One region of the Enterobacter sp. C4G1 genome, then DNA from elsewhere that is predicted to be linked to it. Evidence: predicted binding sites of a transcription regulator. Region 1 holds the regulator's gene; the other holds the start of a gene.
What was found. The regulator LexA, encoded in region 1, represses DNA repair genes until DNA is damaged. The targets are predictions, from matches to a motif close to TNCTGTATGTACATACAGNA.
Positions count from the first base shown of each region.

Region 2: the regulator LexA is predicted to act here: its motif matches at 2,201-2,220, upstream of sulA (SOS-induced cell division inhibitor SulA).

Region 1 is NZ_JBQVVV010000001.1:1,394,660-1,399,089, forward strand. It holds gene plsB (glycerol-3-phosphate 1-O-acyltransferase PlsB) at 1-1,767, opposite strand, end outside; gene ACT9TW_RS06665 (diacylglycerol kinase) at 1,921-2,289, shown strand; gene lexA (transcriptional repressor LexA) at 2,398-3,006, shown strand; gene dinF (MATE family efflux transporter DinF) at 3,070-4,407, shown strand.
Region 2 is NZ_JBQVVV010000001.1:2,748,161-2,752,590, reverse strand. It holds gene yccS (YccS family putative transporter) at 1-1,440, shown strand, start outside; gene ACT9TW_RS13165 (TfoX/Sxy family DNA transformation protein) at 1,397-2,023, opposite strand; gene sulA (SOS-induced cell division inhibitor SulA) at 2,241-2,750, shown strand; gene ompA (porin OmpA) at 3,106-4,161, shown strand; gene matP (macrodomain Ter protein MatP) at 4,227-4,430, opposite strand, start outside.

The DNA.
Region 1 (4,430 bases):
TTTCTCAACTTCGAACTTATTCATCTGCAAGGCATGATCGATAAGCTCGCTGGCGGTAGCGGCAGGCGCCGTCGAGTCCACTGAGTACGGAACATTACGCATAATGTCCAGATAGCAATCGAGCTGCTCGGTAAGCTGTTCACGGGTCAGTGAACGCTGACGCGATGCCAGCAGCGCAGTACAGCACAGGTTCATGGCGTTGGCCGCACCTGCGTTGTTAATACGCACCATCAGCTCAGCGGCAATGCCGTTCACCGTTGGCGTCAGCCAGGCAGGGCGTATCGCTTCGATAGGGTCGATAGACTCGCGCCATTCCGGGACATGGTGGTTAAGGTAGTTCATCAGCGGCATTGGCTCGCCGAAGTTCACGTAGCCCTGACCCAGATTACGCAGCTTGCTCAGACCACGCAGCATCTGTGGCAGGCTCTCTTTCTCTTTGGTCGCACCGCGCAGCTCTTTGGCGTACGTTCCCACTTCCATAACGTGCTCGTAGCCGATGTAAATCGGTACCAGCGTAATTGGGCGGGTACCGCCGCGCAACATGGCCTGGATAGTCATCGACAGCGTGCCGGTTTTCGGATCAAGCAGGCGGCCAGTACGGGAACGCCCGCCTTCTACGAAATACTCAACGGAATAACCGCGGCTGAACAGCTCGCCCAGATATTCGCGGAATACGGTGGAATAGAGCTTGTTACCTTTGAAGGTACGACGAATAAAGAAGGCACCAAGGCGGCGGAAAATCGGACCTGCTGGCCAGAAGTTCAGGTTAATACCGGCCGCGATGTGCGGTGGCACTAGGCCCTGATGATAAAGCACGTAGGAAAGCAGCAGGTAGTCCATGTGGCTGCGGTGGCAGGGCACATAGACAATTTCGTGGCCGTCATGTGCCAGCTGGCGCACGCGCTCGGCGTTGTGAACGTTGATCCCCTGATAGAGGCGGTTCCACGTAAAGCTCAGAATACGATCGGACAGGCGAATCATCTCGTAGGAGAAGTTCGCAGCGATCTCTTCCATCAATGCGATGGCGTTCTGCTGTGCTTTCTCATGCGAAATCTTCTTGCTGCGCGCTTCGTCTTCCACGGCGCGGGCAATGGCTTTAGACGCCAGCAATTTATTGAACAGGTCCTGACGCGCCGGGAGGCGCGGCCCTACGGCTGCAAGACGCTGGCGCGCAAAGTGCATACGTGCCACGCGAGCCAGTTTTTGCGCGATGATTTTATCCGTACCGTGTTCATCTGCCATGCGGCGCAGCGACACAGAAGGAGAGAAACGCACGAAGCTATCGCGACCAAGCCAGGACACCGCGAAGAATTTCTGGATACCGTTGAGCATCCGCAGCGGTGGGTTTTCTTCCCCTTTTTCGCGACCTGGGCGACGACCAAACATCACCGATACCGGCACCATCTGCACATCCAAATCAGGATTGCTGCGGTGTAGATCGAGGTAGTCGTGGAACAGCTTGATGGACTCTTCTTTTGGCGTGTAATAGGTAAACACACGCGGCCCGCCGTGAATGAACACGTAGCGCGGCAGCAGAGTACCGTCGATCTCCAGTGGTTCAAGCGGATCGGGTAAATCATGCGCCAGACACTGGGCGCGGAGCGTGAGCAAGTCTGCCTTCGAGTTGTAAGGCAAAACATACATTATAGGGCGAGAGGTATCGAGCCCTAATTCCAGCGCGGGTTCTGCTGGGATAGACTTGCTTTTTACCAGAACGGTTAATGGTAAATTAAGTAATTTGTAGTAAATTCGTGGCCAGCCAGACATAAACGATGTAAAGCCTCTGGTTAATAATGCAATTGCGGCGCAAGGATAACAGAAAGCGCGCAAAATTTCTGTTGTTACCCGTCATACTTCGGGCGGCAGTAAACGCACTGCGTCTATAGTTACTGACGCTATTTCTAATAAAAGGTTCTTTTAATGGCCAATAATACCACTGGGTTAACCCGAATCATCAAAGCTGCCGGCTATTCATGGAAAGGTTTCCGTGCCGCGTGGATCAATGAAGCCGCTTTTCGTCAGGAAGGCGTTGCCGCTATCGTGGCGGTAATCATTGCCTGTTTCCTCGATGTTGATGCCATAACGCGCGTTCTTCTTATTGGTTCTGTGCTTCTGGTGATGATAGTGGAAATTCTCAATAGCGCTATTGAGGCGGTAGTTGATCGTATTGGCTCTGATTTCCATGAGCTCTCTGGTCGTGCAAAAGATATGGGGTCTGCCGCCGTGTTGCTGGCGATTATTACTGCGGTGATCACCTGGGTCACGCTGCTTTGGTCGCATTTCCGATGAGCCTCGAGGAATAATTAAGTCCCTGGTTTTTTGTGCAGTTTTTGGTTCCAAAATCACCTTTGACTGTATATACTCACAGCATAACTGTATATACACCCAGGGGGCGGAATGAAAGCGTTAACGACCAGGCAGCAAGAGGTGTTTGATCTCATCCGGGATCATATCAGCCAGACGGGAATGCCACCTACGCGTGCGGAAATCGCGCAGCGCCTGGGTTTCCGTTCTCCAAATGCTGCCGAGGAACACCTTAAAGCTCTGGCGCGTAAAGGCGTAATTGAGATTGTTTCTGGTGCTTCACGCGGCATCCGTCTGCTGGTAGAAGAAGAGACGGGCATTCCGCTGGTTGGCCGTGTCGCGGCAGGTGAGCCTTTGCTCGCACAGCAGCATATTGAAGGTCACTATCAGGTCGATCCTGGCATGTTCAAACCGAGCGCGGATTTTCTGCTGCGCGTCAGCGGCATGTCCATGAAAGACATCGGTATTCTCGATGGCGATCTGCTGGCGGTTCATAAGACTCAGGATGTGCGCAACGGTCAGGTGGTGGTGGCGCGTATTGATGACGAAGTTACCGTTAAGCGCCTGAAAAAACAGGGCAATACTGTGCAACTGCTGCCGGAAAACAGCGAATTCTCCCCAATCGTGGTGGATCTTCGCGAACATAACTTCTCCATTGAAGGTCTGGCGGTTGGCGTCATCCGCAACGGAGAATGGCTGTAATCTCCCCCTGACAGGCTACGGAGCCTCCGTAGCCTGATTCATTTCCCACTCCCGGTATTTTTCATGTCACTGCTGACTGCTTCCGATAAGGCATTGTGGCGTCTTGCACTGCCGATGATTTTTTCCAATATCACCGTTCCGCTGTTGGGGCTGGTCGATACGGCGGTTATTGGTCATCTGGATTCACCGGTGTATCTGGGTGGCGTGGCGATTGGCGCAACGGCAACCAGCTTCCTCTTTATGCTGTTGCTTTTTTTACGCATGAGCACCACCGGGCTGACGGCACAGGCGTTTGGCGCAAAAGATCCCCTGCGTCTGGCACGTGCGCTGGTACAGCCGTTAATTCTGGCGCTGGGTGCGGGTGTACTTATCGTTCTGCTGCGTACACCACTGATTGAGCTGGCATTACACATTGTAGGTGGCAGTGAAGCGGTGTTGGAGCAGGCACGGCGTTTCCTTGATATTCGCTGGCTAAGCGCACCGGCATCTCTGGCGAATCTGGTTCTGCTGGGCTGGTTACTGGGCGTTCAGTATGCCCGCGCTCCCGTTATCCTGCTGGTTGTCGGGAACGTCCTGAACATAGTGCTCGACCTCTGGCTGGTTATGGGGTTGCACATGAATGTGCAGGGCGCGGCGCTGGCAACAGCTATTGCCGAGTACGGCACGCTGATTATCGGGCTGTGGATGGTCTGGCGTGTGCTGGTGATGCGGGGCATAACACCTGCGCTGCTAAAGGCCGCCTGGCGCGGCAATATCCGCAAGCTGCTGGCGCTTAACCGCGACATCATGCTGCGCTCGCTGTTATTGCAACTGTGCTTTGGTGCACTGACGGTCTTTGGCGCGCGGCTTGGCCCGGAAATCGTTGCTGTCAACGCGGTGCTGATGACGCTGCTGACCTTTACCGCCTATGCCCTCGATGGCTTTGCCTACGCGGTAGAAGCCCATTCCGGGCAAGCGTATGGCGCGCGCGAAAGCGGGCAATTACATGATGTCTGGCGTGCTGCATGTCGTCAGGCTGGGCTGGTGGCGCTGGCATTTGCACTCATCTACACCTGCTTTGGTGAGTATATTGTTGCGCTGCTCACGTCATTACCTGCACTGCGTGAGCTGGCAAGCCACTACATCATCTGGCAGGTGATCTTACCGGTTGTGGGCGTCTGGTGTTATTTACTCGACGGGATGTTCATTGGCGCAACGCGTGGCGCGGAAATGCGTAACAGCATGGCGGTCGCGGCGGGTGGGTTTGGTTTAACGCTGCTCACGGTGCCGTATCTGGGGAATCATGGGTTATGGCTGGCCCTCGCGGTCTTTCTTCTTCTGCGTGGCCTCTCGCTGGCGTTTATCTGGCGTCGTCACTGGAAAAATAATACCTGGCTTTCATCCCGTCACGATCTCTCATGATGGTAAAAGATTCTGAATAAATT
Region 2 (4,430 bases), 1.4 Mb from region 1:
TTTGCCGCCCAGGATATCCATGAGCGTGCCAGTTCATCGCATGTGCAATATGCGGCCCTGCGGGAAAAGTTTCGCTACAGCGACGTTATGTTCCGTTTTCAGCGGCTACTTTCAATGCAATCCCAGGCGTGTCAGCAACTGTCCCGCTCCATTTTACTGCGCACGCCGTATCAGCATGATCCACGCTTTGAACGCGCGTTTAGCCACCTTGATGCAGCGCTTGATCGCGTACAGGCCAGCGGGACATCCCCGGAGCAGATAAAAGCGCTGGGTTTCTTACTCAATAACCTGCGGGCGATAGACGCGCAACTGGCCACCATTGAGTCTGAACAAGCCTTGGCGATGCCGAACAATGACGCTGATAACCAGCTTGCCGATGACAGCCTTCACGGCTTTAGCGATATGTGGTTACGGCTGAGCCGTAACTTTACGCCAGAATCGGCTCTCTTCCGCCACGCCGTAAGAATGTCGCTGGTGCTGTGCGTCGGTTACGCGTTTATCCAGATAACCGGCTTGCATCATGGCTACTGGATCTTGCTGACCAGCCTGTTTGTTTGCCAGCCAAACTATAACGCCACCCGCCACCGGCTCGCGTTGCGTATTATTGGTACGCTGGTGGGTGTCGCTATCGGCCTTCCGGTACTTTACTTTGTCCCGTCCATTGAAGGGCAGCTTGTCCTTATCGTGATAACCGGCGTGTTGTTCTTTGCATTTCGCAATGTGCAATACGCGCACGCAACGATGTTTATCACCTTACTGGTATTGCTGTGCTTTAACCTGCTTGGCGAAGGGTTTGAAGTCGCCCTTCCCCGCGTTATTGATACACTGATCGGCTGCGCCATTGCCTGGGCTGCAGTCAGTTTTATCTGGCCGGACTGGCGTTTTCGCAATCTGCCGCGCGTGCTGGACAGGGCAATGAATGCTAACTGCCGATACCTGGATGCCATTCTTGAGCAATATCACCAGGGTCGTGATAACCGTCTGGCCTATCGCATCGCCCGCCGTGATGCGCATAACCGCGATGCGGAGCTTGCATCGGTGGTATCGAACATGTCAACGGAACCTGGCGCTACGGCAGAAATCCGTGAAACCGCCTTTCGTCTGCTGTGCCTGAACCATACCTTTACCAGCTATATTTCTACGCTGGGCGCTCACCGAGAAAGGTTAAGTAATCCGGGTATTCTGGGATTGCTGGATGATGCCGTTTGCTATGTCGACGATGCACTTCACCACCGTCCAGCCGATGAACCCCGTGTTCGGCAGGCCCTGGATGAACTCGCCCAGCGTATCGCCCATCTTGATCCTGGTACCGACAGCAAAGCCCCGCTGGTTCTTCAGCAAGTTGGCCTGCTTATTGCTCTGCTGCCGGAAATTTGTCGCCTACAACAACTGATTGCTACATGGCGGAACGATTCTCCGCAGGCTCTGGCAACGCGTTAAACCATTCCGTGAGTTCCCGGCGAATCTCTGCCGGGAGCGCCGCTTCATGCAGCCCTTCTATTGCACCTTCAAGCGCAAAAAGCACTTTAATCCCAAGTTGTTTATTTTGAACTCTGATTTTCAGCCAACTCGCTTTTGCCCCCAGCTCCCGTAACATTTCTTCGTTAGTGATCCCGACTTCAAAAAGCAGAACCTCAATCTGGAAGGTGAGATTGGGCAGGTCTTTAAGCCGGTTACGCTGATAGCGTTGATACCGTTCCCGCCTGGCGGCCTCAAGCGCAAAAGAAGAAAGCTGGAGTAGTGTCCCCCTGTCCTGCCACAGCCCGTCATCAACACGGAAGTAGTTAAGCAGCACTGGTCGACCCCGTTTCAGAAGGGTCAAAAAAGAGGAGGCGTGTTTCACATAGTAGGTCGCGCTTTGCTCACAGGCACGCAGATAAAGTTCCCCATCAGACACCATGGCAAATACGGCGTTATCAACCGCCAGGGTATAGCCACCAAAGAGTGCGCGGTGATGAATATCACCCAGTTCTGAAAGGTATTCCTGGGATTTATAAATCCGTTCATAAGATATCTTTTTCATGATATTTCCCTTAAAAATCATACTATAAAGAGGCTAATTCTTACTAACGGATCCGTTAGCAGGAAAATAGGCAACTTATCGCCAGTGAGCAAGATGAATTTTCTTTAGGGGCCGATCATGAGCAAAATTTGCGAGTCGCTTTCCGAAAATGAGGTTGATCTTTATGCATACAGGGGTTACTGTATATTCATACAGTAACTACAGGGCTGGAATGAATATGTACACTTCAGGCTACGCAAATCGCTCAACATCTTTCTCTTCTACCGCAAGCAATGTCGCGAAGAAATCCGTCGGGAGCGTGTCGACAGGTCTTATCAGTGAAGTGATTTATCGAGAAGACCAGCCCCTATTAACCCAACTTTTATTACTTCCTTTATTACAACAGCTTGGCCAGCAGTCGCGCTGGCAGCTCTGGCTGACGCCACAACAAAAACTGAGCCGTGAATGGGTTCAGTCCGCAGGATTGCCGCTGACAAAGGTCATGCAGATTAACCAACTCTCACCTTGCGATACGGTCGAGTCGATGATCCGTGCATTACGTACCGGAAATTACAGTGTCGTGATCGGGTGGTTACCAGACGAACTGACGGAAGAAGAACATTTTCGACTGACTGAAGCAGCCGAGGAAGGTAACGCCATCGGTTTTATTATGCGTCCGGTTCATCCAGATTCTTACCGCAGAGGACAACTTTCTGGGCTAAAAATTCACTCGAATTTGTATCATTGAGTAAATTTAGGAGTTTTCCTGGAATTTTTTTCGACCACAAGATGTGGAAATAGTTCCATGCGTTAAATCTGCGGAAAGGCTTGTCTGGTGCGGTTCCCGTTAATTTTACTGCACAATTTCCATACAAAAAATGTTAAATATTAGGTATACGGAACTTTTTTTTTCATATGCCTGACGGAGTTCACACTTGTAAGTTTCTAGCTACGTTGTAGACTTTACATCGCCAGGGGTGCTCGGCCTAAGCCGAAGATATCGGTAGATTTATATTTGACCACGCCCCCCGGTGAAGGATTTAACCGTGATTTCTCGTCGGAGATCTTCATGGCAAATTTTGGATGATAACGAGGCGCAAAAAATGAAAAAGACAGCTATCGCGATTGCAGTGGCACTGGCTGGCTTCGCTACCGTAGCGCAGGCCGCTCCGAAAGATAATACCTGGTATGCAGGTGGTAAACTGGGCTGGTCTCAGTTCCATGACACCGGCTGGTACAACAGCAAACTGAACAACGATGGCCCTACTCATGAGAGCCAGCTTGGTGCAGGTGCGTTCGGTGGCTATCAGGTTAACCCGTATGTTGGTTTTGAAATGGGTTACGACTGGTTAGGTCGTATGCCATACAAAGGCGACACCGTAAATGGCGCTTTCAAAGCTCAGGGCGTACAGCTGACTGCTAAACTGGGTTACCCAGTAACTGACGATCTGGACGTGTACACCCGTCTGGGCGGCATGGTATGGCGTGCTGATTCCAGCAACAACCAGATTGGCAGCGATCACGACACTGGCGTTTCTCCAGTATTCGCAGGTGGTGTTGAGTGGGCTATGACCCGTGACATCGCTACCCGTCTGGAATACCAGTGGGTTAACAACATCGGCGACGGCAACACCGTAGGTGTTCGTCCTGACAACGGTATGCTGAGCGTAGGTGTTTCCTACCGTTTCGGCCAGCAGGAAGAAGCTGCACCAATCGTAGCTCCAGCTCCGGCTCCAGCTCCAGAAGTACAGACCAAGCACTTCACTCTGAAGTCTGACGTTCTGTTCAACTTCAACAAAGCTACCCTGAAACCAGAAGGTCAGCAGGCACTGGATCAGCTGTACTCTCAGCTGAGCAACCTGGATCCTAAAGACGGTTCAGTAGTGGTTCTGGGCTTCACCGACCGTATCGGTTCTGACGCTTACAACCAGCAGCTGTCTGAAAAACGTGCTCAGTCTGTTGTTGATTACCTGGTATCTAAAGGTATCCCGGCTAACAAGATCTCCCCACGTGGTATGGGCGAATCTAACCCAGTTACCGGTTCTACCTGTAACAACGTGAAAGCTCGCGCTGCACTGATCGACTGCCTGGCTCCAGATCGTCGTGTTGAGATCGAAGTTAAAGGCATCAAAGACGTTGTAACTCAGCCAGCGGCATAAGTTATCGTCTTAAGAAAAAACCCCGCATAGCGGGGTTTTTTTATTGTCTGAAGAAATACAGAATCTTATTTTTTACCCAGAAGCGCCTGTAGATCGTTTTTCAGCGTCGACATCTGGTTCGCGTACTTCTCTTTATGCTCAGCATCTTCAATCAGCTGCACTACCGTTTCTGATAACGTCTTTCCACGCCGTTGTGCAAGGCCTGCCAGGCGTTGCCAGACAATAAATTCCAGATCGATAGATTTCTTGCGGGTATGCTGATGCTCGGC